DNA from 3 places in the Lysinibacillus sp. NPDC056220 genome. Region 3 is predicted to be linked to each of the others. Evidence: riboswitches for the same ligand, from Rfam matches in the RefSeq annotation. Region 3 holds a riboswitch; each other region holds the start of a gene.
What was found. Region 3 has a riboswitch for thiamine pyrophosphate ahead of thiM (hydroxyethylthiazole kinase). Riboswitches for the same ligand answer to the same signal wherever they lie in the genome.

Region 1 (7,890 bases), on a different contig from region 3:
CTACTCGTAACAACCGCTGCGTTATTTTTATGTGGTGTACTCTTTGTTGGCATTTTATTCATTAAAAAAAATCCTGCCTACCAAAAGTAATTTGGTGAGCAGGATTTTTTGTGTCATCCTAGTCTTCGTCTAATGAAGTGAGGATAATTGGTTTATCTTTTGTAACAATCACTGAATGCTCAATTTGAGCAACAAGAGACTTATCGGGTGTTATGAATGTCCAACCATCACCAGCTTCTACTATATGCTCTGCTTTTGCAGAGATAAATGGCTCAACTGCAAGAACCATGCCTTCTTTCATAATCGTAGAGTCCCATGCATCATAATAATTTAAAATGTGATTTGGCTCATCATGTAAAGAACGACCTAAACCATGGCCTGTTAAATTCATGATAACTGTTAAGCCATTAGCATTCGCCTCGCGCTCTACCGCCTTGCCAATTTGATTTAATTTAGAGCCAGCCTTTACCTTTGTCATTGCACGATCAAAAGCATCTTTGGCAACACGACATAGTTTTTCTTTATCTTCATAGCCATCACCGACTACAAAAGAAATACCTGTGTCGGCAAAGTAGCCATCTAAAGAGCCTGAAACATCGATATTAACGATATCTCCCTCCTGAATAACACGTTTACCTGGGATACCGTGCGCTACTTCCTCGTTGACACTAATACAAGTATATCCTGGGAAGTCATATTCTCCTTTTGGTCCAGAAATCGCACCTGCCTCAGCAAACATTCGACCGGCAATTTCATCTAGTTCAAGTGTTGTGACACCTGGTTTTGTAGCAGCCTTCATTGTTTCACGGATCTCCGCACAAATGCGTCCAATTTTTTTAAAAGCTTCAATCTCTTCTTGCGTTTTTACAATCATGTATAACGTCCCTTTCATCTAATATCTACTCTTTAATATAACATAACTTTTTATACGTATAACGCTAAACGCTTTAAATATTGTATGCGTGCCTCCTTGGCAAAGTGCAAAAAGCGCTATTCTCTTATAACTATATAAAAAACCCCTTCACCAACATGAAGGGGGATGGCATTATGCTTTACGTTGCATAAGTTGTGGAGCCGCTGTGAATAATAACACTCCCACAATGGCTGTTAATACTGTAGCAGGAAGCATATATGTACCATTATAAATAATCGAATAAATCCATGCATTTTGATCGCCGGCATACTCCGCAAAAAATACAGCCCCAGCAGTAGTATGTGCTACATAACGCAAGAAGCCTGCAAACACAGTACCTAAAATAATATAAAGTGCCATTTTCGTTTTGTTTAGTTGACTTGCTGCCTCTAGTAAAGGTCTGCGCACAATGGCTGCTAATCCTACAACTGTGAAAGCGACGCCATAATCTAGTAACCCTTGAAGCCAGTGTACAATATAAGCGCCAAACATGGTTTGCATAACACCTACAAGTAAGCCTGTTGTTAGGCCAGCTACTAAGCCCCAGCGAATAGCAATTAACATAATTGGTACCATGACAAGACTAACAGAGCCACCTTGTGCCCATACTTTAAACGAGACCTGATCCAGCACAAGGCCAATTGCTGCAAATATTGCAATCTCCACTAACATTAATAGTCTTTTTTTGTCCATACATATTCTCTCCTTTGTTCCGATGTAGGATACAAGAGCAGGAATAGAAAAGCGCTGATTTGATTCTCTCTGACATCTTATTATTTTCAAGAATGAAAAAACGATGCCAGGACAGAGCCTCACATCGTACAAGTGTCGGTTTCTATCCACATCCCTACGTAAGTGCTAGCTTACAGGTTCAAAGAGTAAAGGCATTACGTGCCCAGTCTCAGCTGACATCATCAGCTCCCCTTGTGGTCGTTACATCTGAATTTACTTTGAATAATTACATTGTACGCAAAGCATGGAATGATTACAACCTCTTCCATACTTAATTTTTGAAACTTTGCTGATTTCCATGCGTAAATATTAAAAAAGGAGGTACAACTATGGAGAACCAAAAAATTTTATCTGCCTTCAGCTATCTCAGTATTTTCTTTGCTCCTTTCATCGTACCATTGATTGTTTATTTCGTTTCGAAAGATGCTGATATCAAAAGACATTCCATTCGCGCACTAGTGTCTCATTTAATTCCTTTTGTATTTGGTATATTATTTTTCATTGTCTTTGTGTTTTCTACCTTTAGTTTAGATCCCACTTCAAGTAATAGTACAGTAATGATCGTTTGGTTCATTTCGTTCGCCATTTACGGAATTGTCTCGCTCGGAATCGTAATATGGAATATTATTCAAGCCGTTCGAGTTATCCGCTAATGTTTTACTTTTAGAATAAACAGGTAGAAGTAATTAAAAAAGGAGCTGTGTTTTTAATGAAAGTATCAAAGGTAGTAAAAACCGCTGTTAAATTAGCGCCGATTGTTATACCGATTGTAAAAAAAGTGATGGCAGCAAAAAAAGGGACAACTTCTACAGTCAGTCCTCGGAAAAAATGAAAGGAAGGTGTATTTCCTTAAGCCGGAAATACACCTTCCTTTATTTTATTTCAAAGTGTGTTTGACTATGTCCGTTTAATGTTTTTTCGACATGTAAAACGGCTGGCATCGCGGATTTTAATTCAGGCACATGGGAGATGACGCCAATCATTCGGCCAGAATCTTGTAAATCGATTAAGGTGTCTATTGCTTTATTTAATGATTCCTCATCGAGCGAGCCAAAGCCCTCATCAATAAACATAGTTTCAATATGAATATTGCCTTGGAAGCTTTGAATAACATCCGCCATTCCCAGAGCAAGACTTAATGACGCATTGAACTTTTCACCACCAGATAACGTTTTGACATCTCGTAATTGATCTGTGTAAGCATCATATACATCAAGCCCAAGTCCACTTTGCTTTGCATGCTTTTCAAGTCTGTCTGAGCGTCTAAGCTCAAATTGACCATTCGATAAATGATTAAGGCGAATATTGGCTGCCTCTGTAATTTGATCTAAATAATTTATTTGAATATATCGTTCAAAGGACAGCTTTTTCGAATTTTGCCCATTTAATAAGCCATATAGCTCCTTTACACGTCCAGCCTCACTCTCAAGTAAACGTAGCTCTCTTTCTGTTTCCTCGACTTTGTTCATAAAGCTTTGACATGATTTCACAAATCCATCTATTTGCTGAAGTTGTTTAAAGGCATCCTCATAGGCGATTCGGAGGCTTTTCACAGTCGCCTCCATCAAGGCTAAATCTTGCTCCTCTTTTCCTTGAAGATGTTTTTCTCCTTCTGAAATTTGAATTTTTAACGTATGAACCTGAAGGGTGTAGTCACTGCATGCTCTCCGGAGTTCCTCTAATTGAGTGGCACTTCTTTTCGCAGCTGCGTAGTCTTCATAGCTTACAAAGCCCGCTTCCTGCATGCTTGTTGAAAACTGTTCACGCTTGTCATTCATTTTGAGCTTTAATTCTTCAAAATTCTGTTTGGCGATCTCCACAGCTAGTTTTGCATTACTGTCAGCTTCCTTCATGGCATGTAAATGATGTTGGCTTTCCTGCCATAATTTTTGAAAATCCATTTTCTGTTGGCTAACATCAGTAAGCGTTTGTTTTAATTGCGGTAAAGTTGGAATATTTGTTGGCATTTGCTTATGCTGTTCCTCTACAATTGCCTGAAGTCTTGTCCAGCTCTTCATCTGCTCGCTTAAATATTCCTCAAGTTTTAATTGTTTGTTTTGCAATTGCTCTATTGTTAAACGCTGTTCCTTCTGGTTTTTTCTTGTTTGAGCTAACTGTTGATTGATAACCCTTAAGCTAGTAATCTCTTTCTCCATTTTTTCTAAGGAAGCTATTATCTGTGCTTGATCCTGTTGCTTGATAGAGTGTGCATCTAATTGTTTCAGTGTCTCTTGCTGAAGCTGTTGTGCGGTTCTTAACATTGCCTCTTTTTCCAAATACAAACGTTCATCGGAAGAAACTTTTACCCTTAATGTTTCCACCTGAGCAAGTTCAACAATTTCCAATTTCTCATTATGAGTTTGCTGATGAGCCGTACTCCCGCATACAGGACAAGGCTGCCCTTCTTTAAGCTGCTGAGCTAAAACACTTGCTTGACTTGTCAGCCAGCGTTGCTCTAATTGTTGAAGCTCCAGTCTACTGTCCTGATAGCGAGCTTTAGTTGCGATAACATCCTGTTTCGCTATCTCTACCGTTTTTGTATAGTTCTCCATCTGCATGAGCAAAGTTACTTGCTCCTGCAACTTTGGAAGTTTTTCTAAGTAACCTTCATATGGTTCCATTTGTTTTTCATAGTGCTCAATTGATTGTGAAAGCTGCTCTAATTGTGCGCTTTCTTTTTCGATTAGTACTATATTATCCGCTGCACCTTGTTTGGCGGTTTTCACATATTGCTCAGCAATTTGCAGCTGCTGTACATGGCTGTCATACGCTTCAAACTTAGGAAGCAATGCTTGGAGTTGCATTTCTTGCTGTAAAAGCAGTTGCCGCTCAGACTCTTTTGCCTCTTCCGCTTCATATTTTTCTTGTGCTCGTTGTAAGAGTTCCTTGGTTTGTAGCTGACTACTTTGGGCTTGTTGATAGGCTTGTTCTTTTAAATTTTGTTCAGCTCGTAAATCCATACATTGTTGTTCGAGTAATAGTAAACGCTCCGCTTGTTCTGCTAAAGCTATTTCCCGTTCCTTCGCATGGTATTTATCTTGCTCATCTAACAGCATTTGTAGTCGTTCTTGTCGTTTGGACTGCTCCTCAAATTGTTCATTAAGCGTTTTAGCTAAACGGTAAAATTCCTGTTCTTTTTGATGATGATTATAAGCTTCCTCATATTGTCGCTGTATATCTTCAAAACATTTTTTATAATAGGTAAGCTCCTCTTCAAGTGCTTGCTTGAGCTGAAACATATTTTCCGTATTATCCGCAATTTGTTTGAACAGAGGAGATGAACGTTGCGGAAGTGCACCAACAATTTGACCAAGTAGATGTTCTTTTAATTGTTTGGCACGTTCAAGATCACTCTCTGCTTCTTTTCGTTTAGCATCAAGCAGCTTTGTCATAGCACCAAAGCGATCTGTTTTGAAAATTTTTCGTAAGATTACCTCTTTGTTTGTTGAATCAGACGTTAATAATTTGCGAAATTCACCTTGAGGTAGCATCACAATTTGGCTAAATTGATCCTTTGTCAGACCTATAATTTCCTGAATCTTTTTATCGACCTCAAGTGTTTGCTGCTTTTCCACAATGTTATAATCGAGCATTCCCTCCCTAACTTCCGCTAGCTCCACTTTTTTACCAGTAGCTGTTTTATTTTTTCCCTTTATATGTCCGGGCTGACGTAAAATCTGATAGACCCTTCCATGCATTTCAAAAATAAGTTCTACTGCTGTATACACATCATCGTCAGCAAAGCCACTTCGTAGTAAAGCTGTATCCTGGCGATCTTCACCACTACCTGCCCCATAAAGTGCATAACAAATCGCATCAAAAATCGTCGTCTTCCCTGCTCCAGTTTTGCCAGAGATGGCGAACAATCGATGTTCTCCTAACTGTTGAAAATCAATTATTTCCGTATTTTTATAAGGACCGAATGCCGTAATCGTTAACTTTAATGGCTTCATTTTACTGTTTCTCGCTCCTTATCTAATAATTCCTGTAACATCTCTGTAAACAGGCGCTCGGTATCTTCATCTGGTTGAATCCCAATTATATCTGTAAAGAAAGAGCGGAATAGATCTATATCTTCTAGCTTTTCTGCCTCTACTACTTGAAGCTCACTTGGTTTCTCTTGTCGTAAAATCTTACGTTCAACATGCAGGGCATGAGGAAAAACAGTACGAATACGTTCCATTGGCGAAGATACGGACGTAGCATCTGTCAATCTAACAAATACATAATCATCACTTGGTGGAAGCATTAATAACTCCTCCAACTGACCTTCTACTACACGCAAATCTCTTCTCGGCATCAATTTTCTTTTCGTTACAGTACTATTTCCGTGCTCATCTAGATCGATAATTAAAAAGCCCTTTTCATGTAGATGCTCAGATAATGAATATTTTAATGGTGAACCGGCATAGCGAATCGTTTCATTTAAGACAAAATGTGCCTTATGTAAATGTCCAAGTGCTGTATAATGAAATGGTTTAAATAAAGCAGCATTCACACAGTCTGAGCCTCCTATAGAAAGCGGACGCTCTGAATCACTAGTGTTGGCTTCCTCCTCACCGTATTTGGTCACAAAGGCATGTCCAACAAATATATTACGTTTACTTGTATCCATACCTGCTGTTATATGTTCAATTATTTTCTGCATAGCATCTTGGTGAGAGCGAATGGCTTCCTCTTCAAAGATACTGCGAATAGAGGCAGGGTCTGCAAATGGTACAAGATGAAAATGCACCTCTCCATATTGATCATTTATAATAATAGGGGCATGATCTTTCGTAAATTGGCCCTTAATATATAAACCACTATCACGCATTAATCGACTACCAAAGTTTAATCTGCCTGCACTATCGTGATTTCCTGCAACGGCTAAAATAGGAATCTTCTTTTCTAAAACTATTTTTGCTAAAGTGTCATTTAGTAAATTCACTGCCTCAATAGGGGGCATGGAACGATCGTATAGATCACCTGCTATAATAATTACATCTGGCTTTTCTTCATCGATAGCTTGTATAAATTGTTGTAGGATATATTGTTGATCTTCTGTCATATAGACACCCTGAACGAGCTTCCCTAAATGCCAATCTGCTGTATGAAATATTTTCATTCCTGTACCTCCTGTCCTCTTACTATTTTATCATGGCTAGTAAAGGATTGTTTTTCCTTTGTTTGGGGAATTAAGAACGAAAAAAAAGCATCCTAATCAGATGCCTTCACTTATCTCTTTTCTAATTTTTCCATAAAAGCGGTATAGCCGTGAAATCCCTGAATGGAACGTACACTTCGTACAGACTGGGAGGATGTTACCTTTTGTTGTTTAGGCTGTGCAGAAGCTCGTTCTTGTAAAATTTCCTCAAATGATACAGGATTCGGTTTCGGTAATTGTGATGGAGCTATAGATAGGGCATCACTACCACTATAAGCCTTTAAAAATGCATTGGCCATTTGGCGATAGCCTTCCATATTCGGATGGACATCTGTATAGTTTGGTAAGTAGTTTGTGGCATTTAACCCGAAGCTGTCATACACATTTACGTAACCCGCTCCAGCTAGCTCCGCCTGTTGCTGTAAAATTTTATTTAATTTCACAAGCTGTGCATTTGTGCCTTCTTTTTGAGTTAGATGAACAGCTGGATAGGCAAAATAATAGCCTACAACATATACCTGAGCCTTTGGAGCTCGTTCCGCCAATTCATTTAAAATAGCTATTATATTTTTTCTCACCGTATTTAAGGCGTAATCTGTTTGAAGTTGAGAAAAAGTTAATGTTCCAGCCATTGGATTTAGCCGTATAAGGCTTAATAAATCATTGGCACCTGCTGAAACAGTAACTAAAGTGGCATTGGCTAATAAATCCCTTGCTTCCTCAGTCTTAATTTTTTCTAATACATGGGCTGTTGTGTAACCTGGAAAAGCAAGTTCTTTTGTATAGAATTTTAATTGATTCATTGACTGTAATCTCATAGCAATTAGATCACTATACCCAGCATCAATTTGTTGAAAGGGGGTTTGACCAGCAGCTAGTGAATCCCCAATTGCTATATAGTTTTCAGTTTGAGCAAAAGCAGATGAACTCCAGCCTGTCAGTAATAATATAATCATCCCAATCAAACTACCTATGTGCTTCATCTGCTCTCCCCCATTCTCCATTCAAACTAAGTTTAGAAAGCCCAGCTACCTTTACGGAATATAGGCTCTATAGTTCCATCTGGTAATATACCATCAATGTCCATTTCACCGTTACC
Region 2 (7,890 bases), on a different contig from region 3:
TTGATATTGTTATACGCCCAGAGGATTTAGAAATGACAACTATAGATAAAGGGAAGCTTGTAGTAAAAGTAGATACACAATTATTCCGTGGCGTCCATTATGAGCTATCTACGTATGATAAAGATGGCAATGAATGGCTAGTCCATTCGTTGAAAAAAGCTGAAGTAGGGACAGAAATCGGCTTAGACTTTGATCCAGAGTCCATTCATGTAATGCGTTTAAATGAAACAGAGGAAGAGTTCGATAAACGATTAGAATCCTACGGAGACGACGAAGATGCAAACTAAGCCATCAAAATCAGCGTTATTTCCATATGTTTTATGGATCGCCTTTTTTGTTATCGCGCCGATTGCACTCGTTGTTTATTATTCCCTACTCGATTTACATGGCAATTTTACGCTCGATAATTATAAAGCGTTCTTCACTTCTGTTTACTTAAAAATGACATTAAGCTCGTTTTGGTATGCATTTTTAATTACATTATTTACATTATTAATTTCATATCCAACTGCTTACTTTTTAACAAAAACGAAACATAAGCAGCTTTGGTTACTGCTCATTATTATTCCTTCATGGATTAATTTATTGTTAAAAACATATGCCTTTATCGGCATCTTTGGTTTATACGGGCCAATTAATGCATTTATCGAAGTGTTTGGCTTTGATCCAAAGCAAATGCTTTTTACGGATATTAGCTTTGTTTTTGTATCCGTGTACATTTTTATTCCGTTTATGATTTTACCGATATTTAATTCTTTAGATCGTTTAAATCCGACACTTATTTATGCATCTCGTGATTTAGGCGCATCTGCCTTTACAACGTTCCGTCGCGTTGTTTTACCATTGACAATGGATGGTGTTAAATCAGGTATTCAGGTTGTCTTCATCCCTGCTCTATCACTTTTCATGATTACTCGCTTAATTGCAGGAAATCGTGTTATCACGCTTGGTACAGCGATTGAGCAGCAATTCCTTGTGACACAAAATTGGGGGATGGGTTCAACTATTGCCGTGTTCTTAATTTTATTTATGGTCATCATTATGCTTGTTACGGGACAAAAAGATAAAGGAGGTCGCGTACGATGAACAAACTCTCTGCATCAGCCAAAGTCTATTTAACGATTGTTTTTGTCGTTCTGTATGCACCCATTTTCTATTTAATCTTTTATTCGTTCAATAGTGGTGGCTCCATGAATAACTTTGAGTCCTTTACTTTAGAGCATTATCAGGCTGTTTTTGAAGATTCAAGGCTACTTGTTATTTTAATCAATACTGTTATCGTAGCATTACTATCTGCTTTAATTTCTACTATTATTGGAACATTAGGAGCAATTGGTATTGTCACTGTCAAAGATTCAAAAATGCGTAATACATTATTGTCCCTAAACAATGTTTTAATTGTCAGTCCAGATGTCATCATTGGGGCAAGCTTTTTAATTCTATTTACAATGGTTGGCATTAAATTAGGCTTTGCTTCAGTATTATTAGCACACGTAGCGTTTAGTGTACCGATTGTAGTGTTAATGGTTTTACCTAAATTGTTAGAAATGAATAAATCACTAATTGATGCAGCGTTAGATTTAGGAGCAACCAAAAAGGATGTTATGATGCGTGTCATTTTACCGTATATTCAGCCAGGTATTTTTGCAGGCTTCTTCCTAGCTCTTACGTATTCATTAGATGATTTTGCTGTGACATTTTTCGTAACCGGCAATGGCTTCAGTACATTATCGGTAGAAATCTACTCGATGGCTCGCGCAGGAATATCTCTCACAGTTAACGCTATTTCTGGATTAGTATTCTTTGTAACCGTTATCGTTGTGGTTGGTTATTACTTCATTACAAGTCGTACAAGCAAAAGAACGGAGGGACAACAATGAAGTCATTAATTCAAGCGACCATCGCTATCCTTGTTGTTTCTGCCCTTTTATTCTATGCTGCTGACGCCTTAAGTGCAGGTGGCGGTAAAAGTGGAAAAGACACTTTAACCATTTTTAACTGGGGAGAGTATATTGACCCTGATCTATTGAAGGAATTTGAAAAAGAAACAGGTATTCATGTCATCTATGAAACATTTGACTCTAATGAAGCTATGATGACAAAAATACAGCAAGGTGGTACAGCTTACGATATTGCTGTTCCTTCTGAGTATATGATTGAAAAAATGAAGGAAGATAATTTATTGATTCCTTTAGACAAAGCAAAAATACCGAATTTAAAAAATATCGACCCTTACTTTTTAGACTTACCATTCGATGATAACAATCAATATTCAGTTCCTTACTTTTGGGGAACAGTAGGGATTGTCTATAATCCAAAACTAGTTGGAAATTTAGATTTCTCTTCTTGGGACGATTTATGGGATCCTTCATTAAAAAGAAAAGTATTTTTAGTAGACGGTGCCCGTGAAGTGATTGGGATGGGGTTAAATAGTCTTGGACACTCCTTGAATTCATTGGAAAACAATGAACTACGGGAAGCAACTGACAAATTGATTACACTTGCGCCCAACGTAAAAGCGATCATTGGGGATGAAATTACACCATTAATGATTAATAATGAAGCAACAGTAGCCCTCACTTGGTCTGGTCAGGCAGCAGACATGATGTTTGAAAATGAAGAGTTGGACTTTGCTGTTCCTGAAGAGGGCTCCAATCTATGGTTCGATAATATGGTTATTCCCAAAACATCGAAAAATATTGATGGTGCACATGCCTTCATCAATTTTATGCTAAGTGCAGAATCCGGTGCTCAAAATGCCGATTATGTTGGCTATTCAACGCCAAATATTGCTGCGATGGACTTAATGGACCCAGAAGTAGTTTCAGATGAACGCTACTACCCATCTGAGGACCAACGTGATACCTTAGAGGTATACAAAAACTTAGGTCCAGATTACTTAGGAAAATATAATGAACTGTTTTTAGAATTTAAAATGAGTATTCGATAATTTATAAGAGCGAATTGGTCTACAAACCAATTCGCCTTTTTTATTTAAGCATTCATTTGTATCGCTATATTTAGAAAGAAATTCTACTAGTAACCAGTTGTCGATCATACAATCCCACTTCGTCTAGGTATCATCAATTTTTTCAAGATGCCAGCAATCTTTAGTTTTTCTTTATCCATAAAAAGACCTTGAATCTACGTCGTACGACACCTGCGCATTATAACTTCATCTTTAACTTTCATCTACACGGTTATAGGTAATGGCAAACGCAATTATTTATTTTCACTAGTTTTTTACTCTCCCTACTTCAAGTCTCTAGAAAAAGCAATTCTCTCTCCTCACTCCACACCCCGAATTTTTATGAGATAAAAGCTTTTCTGGAAAATCATTCTACATATCGAACCAGTTACAGCAATCTCAACTATTAGCCAGCCATAATTCTTTATGATAGACTGTACTATATTTGATTACAAAAAGGGGGGCTTGTCGATGACCCAGCAGAAGTCCAATAAGGCGGCTTTGTATATTTTAATGTTTAACATGTTTATCGCAATGGGGAGTATTGGAATTATTATTCCTGTAATGCCTGAATATTTAAGAATATTTGGAGCAGCAGGACAAGTTCTAGGCATGCTTATTGCAACGTTCGCCTTAGCACAATTCGTATTTTCTCCAATTGCTGGGAATCTTTCGGACCAGTATGGGCGGAAAAATTTAATTATTTTCGGTCTTATACTAACAGGACTTGCACAAATCGGTTTTGGCCTTTCTACAGATGTATGGATGCTCTTTTTAGCACGTTTTTTAGGTGGCCTTGGCTCTGCATTTGTAGCACCTCCTATTATGGCTTTTGTAGCAGACGTGACAACTTATGAAGAACGCGGAAAAGGAATGAGTTTGTTAGGAGCTGCTATGTCTTTCGGCTTTATGATTGGCCCTGGAATTGGTGGTTTCCTTGCAAAGGTTAGCTTACATTTTCCATTTTTCATGGCGGGAGCTGCCGCCATTTTAGCGGCTATTTTATCTTACTTTTTATTACCATCTACAAAGCCAAATACTGCGCAAAATAGTCAAAAGCAAGATAATCTGGTAAAACAGATGGCTCGCTCTGTACATATGCCTTATTTTGTTATGTTAATTATTATGATGGTATTCTCATTTGGGATTGCTAACTTCCAAACGACCTTATCACTATTTGTGACAGAGAAATTTAATTACTCACCTGGCGATATTGCCATCATTTTAGTTGTTGGTGGTGCGTTTGGGGTAATTGTACAAATGTTTATTATTACGCCACTCTTTAAACGGTTTGGTGAAATGAAAGTAGTTTTGGTCAATTTATTTATTGCGGCCGTTGCTATTTTCTTAATATTATTTGTTTCTGGTTTTGCACTAATATTAGTTGTTGCAACCATCTTCTCTACGGCGACAACGTTGATTCGTCCAGCTGTTAATACTCTCATATCAAAACTTGCAGAAAAAGAGCAAGGATTCGCAGCCGGCTTGAATAATGCCTATATGAGTCTAGGAAATATGATTGGACCCGCTTTGGCTGGTTTTTTATTTGACTGGAATATGAACAGTCCTTATATTTTTGGTGCCATTATCTTATTAGCTTGCTTCTTCCTTGCCCTGATTTGGACATTGAAAAAGGCGCCTCAGCTTATGCATCCAGATTCACATTAATAGGTAACTCTTATTGACTATTTATTGAAGTATGTTACACTTCTAAAAAATAGAAAAATACTTACCACTAGGGGAGTCTTCTAAAGGCTGAGACGTATATGGTTATATACGGACCCTTCGAACCTGATCTAGTTCATACTAGCGGAGGGAAGTGGCGCTTCTTGCTATTTTCAGTGTATAAGCAAGGCCGCTTCCTGTCGTTTGAAGGAAGCGGCTTTTTTCATTTTCCTAGTGGCTAAAATGAAAAGGAGTACACCTAACATGTCTATTAGAAAATTAACAATTATGGCTTTATTAGTAGCGATTGCTATTGCAGGTTCTACTTTTATCTCCATTCCAACTGGGATTGCTCGTGCTTATCCGGTGCAGCACGCTATTAACGTAATAGGAGCCATTATACTTGGACCCGTATCTACAGTTGTAGTTGCCTTTGTTACGGCCATTATTCGAATCCTTACAGGGACAGGCTCTCTTTTAGCCATTCCTGGTAGTATTATTGGTGCATTATGCGCAGGGCTTGCCTATAAATATAGCGGTAAAATTTGGTTTGCTGGTTTGGGTGAAGTGATTGGCACTGGTCTTCTAGCATCACTTGTAGCAGTGCCCTATGCAAAGGTACTAATGGGAACTTCCGTAGCAGCCTTGTTTTTTATGCCTGCCTTTTTAATATCAAGTACAATTGGAGCAATTTTAGGCATTTTAGTAGCTAGCAGTTTGCGAAAAACGGTGCTAGTAAGATATTTTAATCCTACTCTCTTTATTAAATAGTGTCGTAGGAGGATTTCTTTTTCCATGAATGTACAAAAAGCAGTGCGAAATTCGCACTGCTTTCATCTAAACTAAATTATTGGCGTTTTTTCATACCCTTTAATAGTTGTGCTACCTTCGTGTCTTCTGCTTGTACAGGGAGATCCTCTACCAGTTGCTCCTTTTTCTTCGACTTCGTTAGGAAATTCCAGCCAAAGCGCCTTATTGTTATATCAATAAAGAATAAGAGCATACCTGCAAGGAGAAGCCATGTGGCAATGTTTTGACGATCCGCCCCTTGCTTTGTAAAGTCACGGAACACTTCTTGTGGTTCTTTTAAAACAGCACCACCTGTTTGTTCGGTTATTTCTTCTATTAATTTATCATTAACAGGAAGAAGTTCATATTCAGCGCTGTAAGGAACACTTAATCCCGCCTGATAAATCGTTTCCTTTTCATCAGCGATACGGAAGAAGATTAACCCCGGCTCAGCTTGTACCACAGCTCGCACCTGAGAGGCTGATATAGTTTCAAGCTGTGTGTCTAGCTCTTCACCCGCTTCATTAACAGCCACAATATCTAAAAATGCTGCTTCATTTGTAGGGTCTGTAATCATAAAGGATCCATCTGATTCTACTCTTACATCGTAGGCAACGTCATTATAACTTGGGAGCATTTGCGAAATAAGCGTTTGCCAAAATGTGCCCCAGTCCTGCCATCTTGCCCAGTCTCCTGACCACTTTCCTGTTGAATCAGAAGTAAATGCGAATGTTTTGCCAAGACCGTATTGCCATTGTGCTAATACTGGATCTTCCTTTTCGCTTTCAGCCACGACGGTAGCACCCTGCTTTGCGGTTGTTCCAATATAAGCATTCATTTGTGGAACGCCATTGGCAAATAGCGTATTCCATCCCCCTGCATTATACAGTACAGGATAGAATGGATTATCTTCAATGTACGTACGGGAAATCATGGCCGTTTCACGAGATAAAATGGACGGAATAGTTTGCTCATCGATAACATTGTAGAAACGTCCACTCCCCATCTCACTCAGAGCTTCCAATAAGTTTGCATCCGCGTCTTGACCAATAGCTACTGTCGATAAGGTTATTCCGTTATCTTTTCCTTGTTCAATTAAATCGTCATAATTTCCTGGCTGCGATTGTCCATCCGTTAAAAGAATAATATGCTTACGTTGCAGTTTCATATCTGCTAGGTTTTCATATGCTTTTGCCAGTGAACCATAGATTTCTGTTCCGCCTCCTGGTGTAACGGATAAAATGGTATCCACTGCCTCTTCTTTATTATTCAAAGGTCCAGTCTCTATAATTTCCCAAGGACGATCATCAAATGCTATAAATCCTAATGTATCTTCATCACGTAGCATTTCAACTGATCGTGCAGCCGCTTCCTTTGCAAGCTCTAGCTTGGATCCTGACATACTGCCAGAACGGTCTAGCACAATGACAAGTCCTAGCGAAGGTAATTGTTCTTTCCCCTTTATCTCCATTTCAACAGGTAATAAAGTTTCAATTGGTGTTTTAAAATAACCACCTAAACCAAAGCTATTTTCTCCACCCACCATTGCAAAACCAACACCAAAGTTTTTGACTGCTTGCTCTATCACACTCATTTTTGCCTCACCGACTAAATGTCCCGGTACATTATCAAAAATAATGGCATTATATTGCAAATAACTGGAGAGTTCATTTGGCAAGCTTTCAGGTGATTTTACATCATAGCCTATTGATTGCTGACCAAGTGCTGCCGCTAGTGGTGAAGCTGTTTCATAGCCATTCACAATGAGTAAATGTGGTTCGCTTTGTACCATTGTGACACTTGTTAATTTATTGTTTTCAAATATTGCGTCCTGTCCTACTTGAACAACGGCTTCATATTTCACCAGCCCTTCACCAGTCGCTGCATGTTTATAGGTAAACATATTCGTTCCTTCGGCTAGCTCGACTCCCTCACGATGAATCAGTTCATCATTTTCATATAATAATAGCTCGCCTTGTCCAGCTGTTGTTGCATGCACTTCTGTTACCAGTTGTTGTTGCTCACCTACATAGGCAACTTGTGGGGACACAAAGCTTTTTAATGAAACATCATTCACAACAGGCTGACTGAAGGGCACAACATCCACACTAATATTGGAGCCTTTAAACTTCGTGGCGAAATCTAAAGCACTTCCCTTTGTCTCATTGCCATCTGTTAATAGCACAAGGCGTGTTGCTTTTTTCGGATCTATAATACCTGTGGCAAGTTGCAGGCTTTGTTCTATATTCGTTTGATCAGTAGCCTTTATTTCCGTAAACTTTGGTACTTCCTTTAATGTTTTAGTCATAATGGCTTCTGTTTGTAATGTTGATGAGAATGAATACAGCCCTGCAAGCTGTTCATCTTTTTTCGATTGTAAACTATCCTGTATAAACTGTACCATCTCATCTTCAGTCCCATTCATGGAAGCTGAGCGGTCAACTAGATACACGATTTGTTCTTCTTTT
Region 3 (7,890 bases):
ACTATAATAAAGAACCGCTGAAATAATGGAGATTGGAGCATACCAAACTGATTCTGATAAGGACCAATCCATTAAATAAAAGATAGGATTAAAGAGTATTCCAACTACAGCAGACACAATAAACCCATCCAATAAAAATGCCCACAATCGAATCCAAAAGCCTGCTGTTTTTAATGTGTAGTTTTTTTGCCTTGCTAAATCTTCCGTACCATTGTTAAAAAAGTTATTTTCCATTGAGGGTGAACCTTGCATAACAACTTCATTGTTTGTCATTGAACTCCCTCCTTAGTATTCCCCGTATAAATACATCATTTTAGGTGCATTGTAATCTGTCATAATTTTCATTAGCATTTTTTCCTCTGCTGAAGGACCGAACATGGAGCCAATTTTCATCCCAACATATGATTGCCATCCGCCCATATCATAAGCATATTCAAATAATACAGCATCTTCTAGTCCAAAATCGGCGCGTAAGGCTGCAATGGCAGCTTCTTCGTCGCCAATTTCATCGACTAAACCAGCTTCAAGTGCTTTTGTACCACCAAGAATACGGCCATCCGCCACTTTCTTCACATCGGCTTCTGACATATTACGTCCTTGTTCAACGATATCCACAAATTCTTCATATGTTTCATTGATCATATCCTGCATCATTGCACGTTCCTCTGGTGTCACATCACGCATTGGACTTAGCATATCCTTATGCTCACCAGATTTAAACGTTTCGAATTTGACACCGACTTTTTCAGCCAATGCTTGATAATTAATAGATTGCATGATAACACCAATTGAGCCTGTTATTGTATCACGATGTGCAAATATTTTGTCTGCTGGAGCTGAAATATAATAACCACCAGATGCTGCCATTGAATCCATTGATACATAAATTGGAATTTGTCTTTCTTCTTTAATTTTTAACAGCTTTTTATAAATTTCAGCAGATTCTTTTACCCCTCCACCAGGAGAGTTAACACTTAAAACAATTCCTTCAATCGTATCATCGTACAAAATACTATCCAATTGTTCTAGGAAAAATTGATGATCATATGCAACAGGCTGCCATAGTGAACTTGAGCCAATATCTTGGATCGTGCCATCCACCTTTAAATAGGCAATCCTTTTATCAAAATTATCCCCTTCGATTACATTTTCATATACATCTAAGTTATTTCCTGCCATTAAACTATCAAAATTACCTAGGAAATCTGCTTTAAATAGCGCAAAAATGGTATTAATCCCCAATGAAAACAGTAAAAGAACACCTGCTACTATTAATGCAACCCACCTTTTAACATTCATCTCTTTCCGCCTCCTTATGACGTAATACGTATGACTTGCTCATTAGTTTCATTTTTTTGCAATAATATGCAATTAGTTTTATTCTATTTATTTCCTCATAATACCTTACCTAAAATTACAAAAAAAATCAAAGTTCATTTCTTTGATGAACTCTGATTTTCGACATTATTTCCTAGGAAATGATTATTGTATACATTTTTTTATTTCTTGTTGCCTTAATTCGACACGTCTAATTTTACCAGATGCAGTTTTGGGTAACTCTGTAACAAATTCAATAGCACGTGGATATTTATAAGGTGCTGTTAATGATTTCACATGATTTTGAAGGGTTTGAATAAGCCCTTGATCACCATTAACACCATACTGCAGGATAATAAATGCTTTAACGATGTTCCCGCGAACTCTATCAGGGCTTGCAATGACAGCAACCTCTTTCACAGTCGGATGCTTCATCAACGCATCCTCCACTTCAAAGGGTCCAATTGTGTAACCTGAGGAAATAATGACATCATCCCCGCGTCCTTCAAACCAAAAGTAGCCGTCCGCATCTTTATAAGCTCGATCCCCTGTTATATACCAATCACCACGAAATTGTAAATTTGTACGTTCTGGATCATTTAAATATCTTTTAAAGAGTGCAGGTGTTTCTCGATGAACGGCAATATCACCTACTTCTCCTATAGCTACTGGCTCACCAAAATCGTCTATAATTTCAACGGTGTTGCCAGGGGTAGGCTTCCCCATCGAACCAACTCTTGCCTCCATACCTACCATAGTCCCTACCAGTAAGGTATTTTCTGTTTGACCATAACCATCTCGCACCTGTAGATGAAAAGTATCCGCGAATTTTTTTATAACTTCACTGTTCAAGGGCTCACCTGCTGAAACAGCTTGTCGAATTGAACTGATATCATACTCCTGTAAATTGTCAAGTGCTGCCATAAAACGATATTCAGTCGGTGTACAACATAAGATATTCATTTTAAATTTTTCAAGCAATGTTAAATAGGTTGCCGCATCAAACTTTCCTTTATAGACAAAAGCAGTGGCACCACTGCCTAAAATGGCGAGAAACGGGCTCCAAATCCATTTTTGCCATCCTGGTGCTGCGGTTGCCCATACAATATCATTTTCTTGTACTCCTAGCCAATGAGGAGCTGTTGTCCGTAAATGTGCATAGCCCCAGCTATGCGTATGCACTGCAGCTTTCGGATTTCCTGTTGTGCCACTTGTATAAGCTAAAAATGCATGGTCTGTACTTTTTGTTGGTGTAGAACTTATGTAAGTTGTTGGTTGCTTTCGCATTATGTCTAACAATGGCTGCCATGGCTCATGAGCATTTCCAATAACAAATAGCTGCACCTCTTGTAAATTTTCTACTTGATCAAATTGCTGAATGTAAGGCTCAAAGGCCACAATTGCTTTAGCATCGGCATGATGAATACGATACTCAATATCTTTTGTTCTTAGCATTTCAGAGCTTGGAATGATTGTTAAACCCGCTTTTAATGCAGCAATATAGACAATGTATGCTTCTACTGAGCGTGGTACCATCACTAAAATGACATCACCTTTAGTTAATCCATTTTTTGTAAAGACATGTGCCGCCTGATTCGCTCTTTCAAGTAAATGTGCGTAGGTGATAAATTGTACATCAGAATGCTCTTCATAAATTATCAATGCATTTTTAGTTGAATCCTTAGCATATTTTTCAAATTCATCAGTTATGTTATACCATTCTGGTGCTACTAATTCTTGTCTTTTCATGGCAAATGCCCCCTTTTGATAAGACACATTATACTCCTTTCTTAGAATTTTCAATGGTTTACACTTGATTTGAGTAAAGTCATGACAACTATCATACTTACCTATATGGCATCAGTCACGTTTTGTTGATAGGAAAACTTGCTATTGAATACATATGAAAAGTATGGTACATTTTGGTCAACTAAAAGCAAGATTGCAGGGGGACTCATAAAGAGTTGAGAAGGTAAAACCTGACCCTTTGAACCTGTTAGTTAATACTGACGTAGGGAGCAATGAACATCTTTTTTTCAGATGAAAGGCTCTTTTTCGTGCATTTTTACACAAAAGAGCCTTTTTTGCGTGCTTACGTCCACCCATGAAGGAGGACTAAAATGATTTTTCAAACGATTCGTCAACAACAACCGCTTATACACTGTATAACTAATTATGTTGTGGCTAATTTCCAAGCAAATGGCTTATTGGCATTAGGTGCCTCTCCTGTCATGGCTGATGACAGCCATGAGGTAGAAGAAATGGTCGCCATTGCAGAAGCTCTTTTAATCAATATTGGTACACTGAATGATCGAACAAAGGAAGCGATGCTGTTAGCAGGAAAAAAGGCAAATACCCTTAGTATTCCTGTTATATTAGATCCAGTTGGCGCAGGTGCCACAGTTTATCGCAAGGAAACCGTACACCTATTACTTACAGACATACAATTTGCGGTCATACGCTGTAACAAGGGAGAACTTGCGGCATTAGTGAATGTGGAATGGCAACAAAAAGGTGTTGATAGTGGTGATGGATTTATTGACATAGAAACAGAAGCAACATTATTGGCTCAACGCTACAACTGTATAGTCATTGTTACAGGCGAACATGATTTTATGACAGACGGTGTGCAGAGCCAATGGATAACTGGTGGAAATTCACAAATGACAGAAGTCACTGGTACAGGCTGTTTACTTAGTGCTATATGTGGAGCCGCCTACTGTTCAGGAGAAGATCCATACAGTCAATTAGTGGAAACCCTCACTTACTACAAAAAAGCAGCTGAGCTAGCATCAGCCTTTACAGAGGATATCGGGGATATTCAAATTGCTTTGCTAAATGCCCTTCATCGTCTTTCAAAGGAGGGTGAGGCTTCATGCATATTGTAACGACAATTGCAGGCTCAGATAGTGGTGGTGGCGCTGGTATTCAGGCTGATTTAAAAACATTCCAGGAATTAGGGGTTTTCGGTACCTCAGTTATTACAGCTTTAACTGCTCAAAACACACGAGGTGTAACAGGGGTTTTCCCAATTGAAGTTAATTTTGTTGAAAAACAATTTCATGCATTACTAGAAGATTTTTCGATTGCTGCGATTAAAACGGGGATGCTTTATTCCTCGGATATTATTCAGACAATCGCACACATTTTACAGGATTTAAAAATCCCACTAATTGTTGATCCAGTTATGATTGCAAAAGGTGGAGAAAACTTATTGCAGCAAGAGGCTATTGAAGCCATGCGCATTTCTTTACTACCACTTGCTACAATTGTGACACCTAATATACCAGAAGCAGAGGCACTTACTGGAAGAAAAATAAATCAATTCTCTGATATGGAGGAGGTCGCTCAATGCTTTTTCCAACTAGGTGTTCACTGTGTCATCATTAAAGGTGGGCATCTCCCCAATTCGTTATATGCGATTGATTATGTATTTATAAAAAATGACAAATATTTTTCCATGCAGTCTCCTCGTATTCCAACGAAAAACACACATGGTACAGGTTGTACATTTTCAGCAGCTCTCACTGCTTTTATTGCTCAAGGTTTGACAATTGAAAAAGCTGTTATTGAAGCTAAAAAATTTATACAATTAGCTATTATGCATGATTTAGCCATTGGTAATGGTCATGGCCCTACAAATCATTTTGCTTATCGGCTGCATAATGGTGCCTGCGAGGTGAAGTTAGTTGAAACGTGAGGATTTACAGCTTTATTTTATTATGGGTACAAGCAATGTTTCCCATCAAGAGCCGTTAGTTGTTCTCGAAAAAGCGCTGAGGGCTGGCATAACCATGTTTCAATTACGTGAAAAAGGTCCTTACGCATTAACAGGACTAGCTTATGAGCAATTTGCCCGCCAGTGTCAACAATTATGTCAACATTACCATGTGCCGTTTATTGTTAACGATGACGTGGATCTAGCAGTACGACTTGGTGCTGATGGTGTCCATATTGGACAAGATGATGAACAGATTGCCATTGCACGGAAAAAAATGGCGAACCGGATTCTTGGCGTTTCCGTACATTCGCAGGAGGAACTACAAATAGCTATTGATCATCATGCTGATTATGTAGGTATCGGCCCTATTTTTGCCACAACATCTAAAAGTGATGCACAGCCACCATGTGGCACCAATTTTTTACAGAAGGCTTCCAAATTACAGCCTAACTTACCTATCGTGGCTATAGGTGGTATAAATGGGATAAATGCTGATATTGTTTTTCAAGCTGGTGCTGATGGAGTTGCTGTTATCTCTGCTCTCTGTGAAAGTGAGGATATTGAACAAACAGTATCCATATTTAAGTCTTTAAATCGCATAAAAAGATGATCTTTAAACAAACTAAAACCAGTGCCTTTTACGGTCACTGGTTTTAAGTTTATAAATGCTTATTTAGCATTTATTGGTTGTTGTTTGGCATACCCTTTAATTGAGATTCTGCCATTTGTACAAGACGTTTAGTGATTTCACCACCAACGGAACCGTTAGCACGAGCTGAAGCGTCAGCCCCTAATTGAACACCAAATTCTTGTGCAATTTCGTATTTCATTTGATCAAGTGCTTGTTGTACACCAGGTACTGCAAGCTGGTTTGAACTGCGGTTGTTGTTTGAAGCCATGTTTCTCACCTCCTTGTGAATATAGAATGTGCGTTATTAGATTTTTAATACAAAAAAAATAAAGGTAAATTGTACCTCTATTGGCATATGCCGAACTATACAAAAAAAACCGTCTCAAATAGGCTATTTGAGACGGTTTTTGAACTTTTGATTTATAAAAGATCAGCAAACTTATCTTGCTGTTGCTCTTCTTCTTTCTTAGGGAAAATATAGACCTCACGATTTTTGACAGCACGTGCTATAAGTTCATCAAAATCAGAAAAGCTTTCGTAATGCTCAACCTTTTCGAGCTTAGGCTTTGTTTTAGGACTAGCAGGCGTAAAGATTGTACAGCAGTCCTCGAAAGGCTGAATAGATGTTTCATAGGTGCCAATTTGTTCAGCTAACTCAATGATTTCTAATTTATCTGATGAAATTAATGGTCGTAAAATAGGCGTATTCGTTACTGCATTTATAGCCGTTAAGCTTTCAAGTGTTTGACTCGCTACTTGTCCAAGGCTTTCTCCCGTGACAATCGCAAGAGCTCCGATTTCCTCACGTACTTGATCAGCAACCTTTAACATCATACGACGAGTTGTTGTCATTGATACATTAGATGGTACTTTATCTTTAATCAATACTTGTATTTCAGTAAAAGGAATAACGTGCAAACGAATATTAGCACCAAATTTCGTTAACTCATTTGCAAGCACTTTTACTTTTTCTAATGAATTTTGGCTTGTATAGGGTGGACTAAAAAAGTGAATAGCTTCTAAACGGACTCCGCGTTTCATCATTAAATAACCTGCAACAGGACTATCAATACCACCTGAAAGCATTAACAATGACTTCCCATTTGATCCTACAGGCATTCCTCCTGCACCTGGAATGACTTGCGCCATCATATAGGTTGCATCATGACGGACTTCTACACGTAACTCGATATCTGGTTGCTTCACTTTCACCGATAAATTGTTAAATTGAGGTAAAACATATCCACCAATTTCCCGCTGAATCGCATGTGATTCTAACGGGAAGGTTTTATCAGTACGTTTCACTTCCACTTTAAACGTATATGGCTGGTCTTTAAATGTTTCCATTATCGTAATCGCAAGTTTTTTCATACTTTCCATATCTTTTTCACACGCTGCAACAGGGCTAAATGATTGGATACCAAAAATTTTAGGCAAACCTGTTACAAGTGTTTGCATTTGTGCGTCATTCTCTATTGCAATAAACATTCGATCACGTTCGGTACGAATATGAAGATGTCCTAAATCTGCAAAAGCATGGCGGATATTCTCACGTAAACGGCGGATAAAATCCATCTTATTGCGACCTTTTGTAGAAAGTTCACCATATCGAATTAAAATTTCTTTCCAAATCATTACTTTATTTCTCCTTTAAGCTCTAGCATTACTTCTGCTAATACTTGTTTAAACTTTTTAATATCTTCGGCTGTGTTATGTGCACCAAAACTAATACGGATGACACCTTTTTTATAATGCTCATCTAGATGCAATGCTTCGACAACATGACTTGTTTTAGTTTGCTTCGAAGAACAAGCACTGGATGTTGATACAATCACACCTCGTTTTTGCATCGCATTAATGATGACTTCTCCTTTTAAATCGCGAACACTGAAAGATATAATATGTGACGCTCCCTGTGGAGTCGACAAAATATGAATAGCCTCTCCATATTCATTTAGCTGTGCAAGAATTTCATCATGCCATTGACGGTATTTTTTTGCATGGTCATGCATGGTTTCAACCGCAATACGAGCTGCCTTAGATAAAGCCACAGCTTGTGGAACAGCTACAGTCCCACTACGCAATCCAAATTCTTGGCCACCTCCAAGTGCATAGGGCTGCCATCTTATCGCTTTACGAAATGCTAATACGCCAGAGCCTTTAAAGCCATGAATTTTATGGCCAGAGATCGAAATACAATCCGGTCCCTCTTCACCCTTAA

Region 1: it holds a riboswitch for thiamine pyrophosphate, as region 3 does, so the genes downstream of both, thiT (energy-coupled thiamine transporter ThiT) here and thiM (hydroxyethylthiazole kinase) in region 3, are expected to answer to the same signal.
Region 2: it holds a riboswitch for thiamine pyrophosphate, as region 3 does, so the genes downstream of both, thiW (energy coupling factor transporter S component ThiW) here and thiM (hydroxyethylthiazole kinase) in region 3, are expected to answer to the same signal.

The regions. Positions count from the first base shown of each region.
Region 1 is NZ_JBMOXD010000008.1:74,216-82,105, reverse strand. Features, by position in the region: gene ACOZBY_RS19205 (hypothetical protein) at 1-90, shown strand, start outside; gene map (type I methionyl aminopeptidase) at 119-874, opposite strand; gene thiT (energy-coupled thiamine transporter ThiT) at 1,046-1,606, opposite strand; TPP riboswitch at 1,741-1,848, opposite strand; gene ACOZBY_RS19190 (DUF4870 domain-containing protein) at 1,975-2,298, shown strand; gene ACOZBY_RS19185 (hypothetical protein) at 2,355-2,477, shown strand; gene ACOZBY_RS19180 (AAA family ATPase) at 2,518-5,598, opposite strand; gene ACOZBY_RS19175 (exonuclease SbcCD subunit D) at 5,595-6,752, opposite strand; gene ACOZBY_RS19170 (SGNH/GDSL hydrolase family protein) at 6,863-7,774, opposite strand; gene ACOZBY_RS19165 (aminopeptidase) at 7,807-7,890, opposite strand, start outside.
Region 2 is NZ_JBMOXD010000001.1:668,444-676,333, forward strand. Features, by position in the region: gene ACOZBY_RS03255 (ABC transporter ATP-binding protein) at 1-287, shown strand, start outside; gene ACOZBY_RS03260 (ABC transporter permease) at 277-1,086, shown strand; gene ACOZBY_RS03265 (ABC transporter permease) at 1,083-1,880, shown strand; gene ACOZBY_RS03270 (ABC transporter substrate-binding protein) at 1,877-2,950, shown strand; gene ACOZBY_RS03275 (MFS transporter) at 3,440-4,636, shown strand; TPP riboswitch at 4,696-4,803, shown strand; gene thiW (energy coupling factor transporter S component ThiW) at 4,898-5,404, shown strand; gene ACOZBY_RS03285 (VWA domain-containing protein) at 5,481-7,890, opposite strand, start outside.
Region 3 is NZ_JBMOXD010000002.1:120,015-127,904, reverse strand. Features, by position in the region: gene ACOZBY_RS05645 (RDD family protein) at 1-273, opposite strand, end outside; gene sppA (signal peptide peptidase SppA) at 286-1,299, opposite strand; gene mbcS (acyl-CoA synthetase MbcS) at 1,483-3,066, opposite strand; TPP riboswitch at 3,254-3,352, shown strand; gene thiM (hydroxyethylthiazole kinase) at 3,438-4,205, shown strand; gene thiD (bifunctional hydroxymethylpyrimidine kinase/phosphomethylpyrimidine kinase) at 4,193-5,017, shown strand; gene thiE (thiamine phosphate synthase) at 5,007-5,648, shown strand; gene ACOZBY_RS05615 (alpha/beta-type small acid-soluble spore protein) at 5,719-5,937, opposite strand; gene thiI (tRNA uracil 4-sulfurtransferase ThiI) at 6,090-7,304, opposite strand; gene ACOZBY_RS05605 (cysteine desulfurase family protein) at 7,304-7,890, opposite strand, start outside.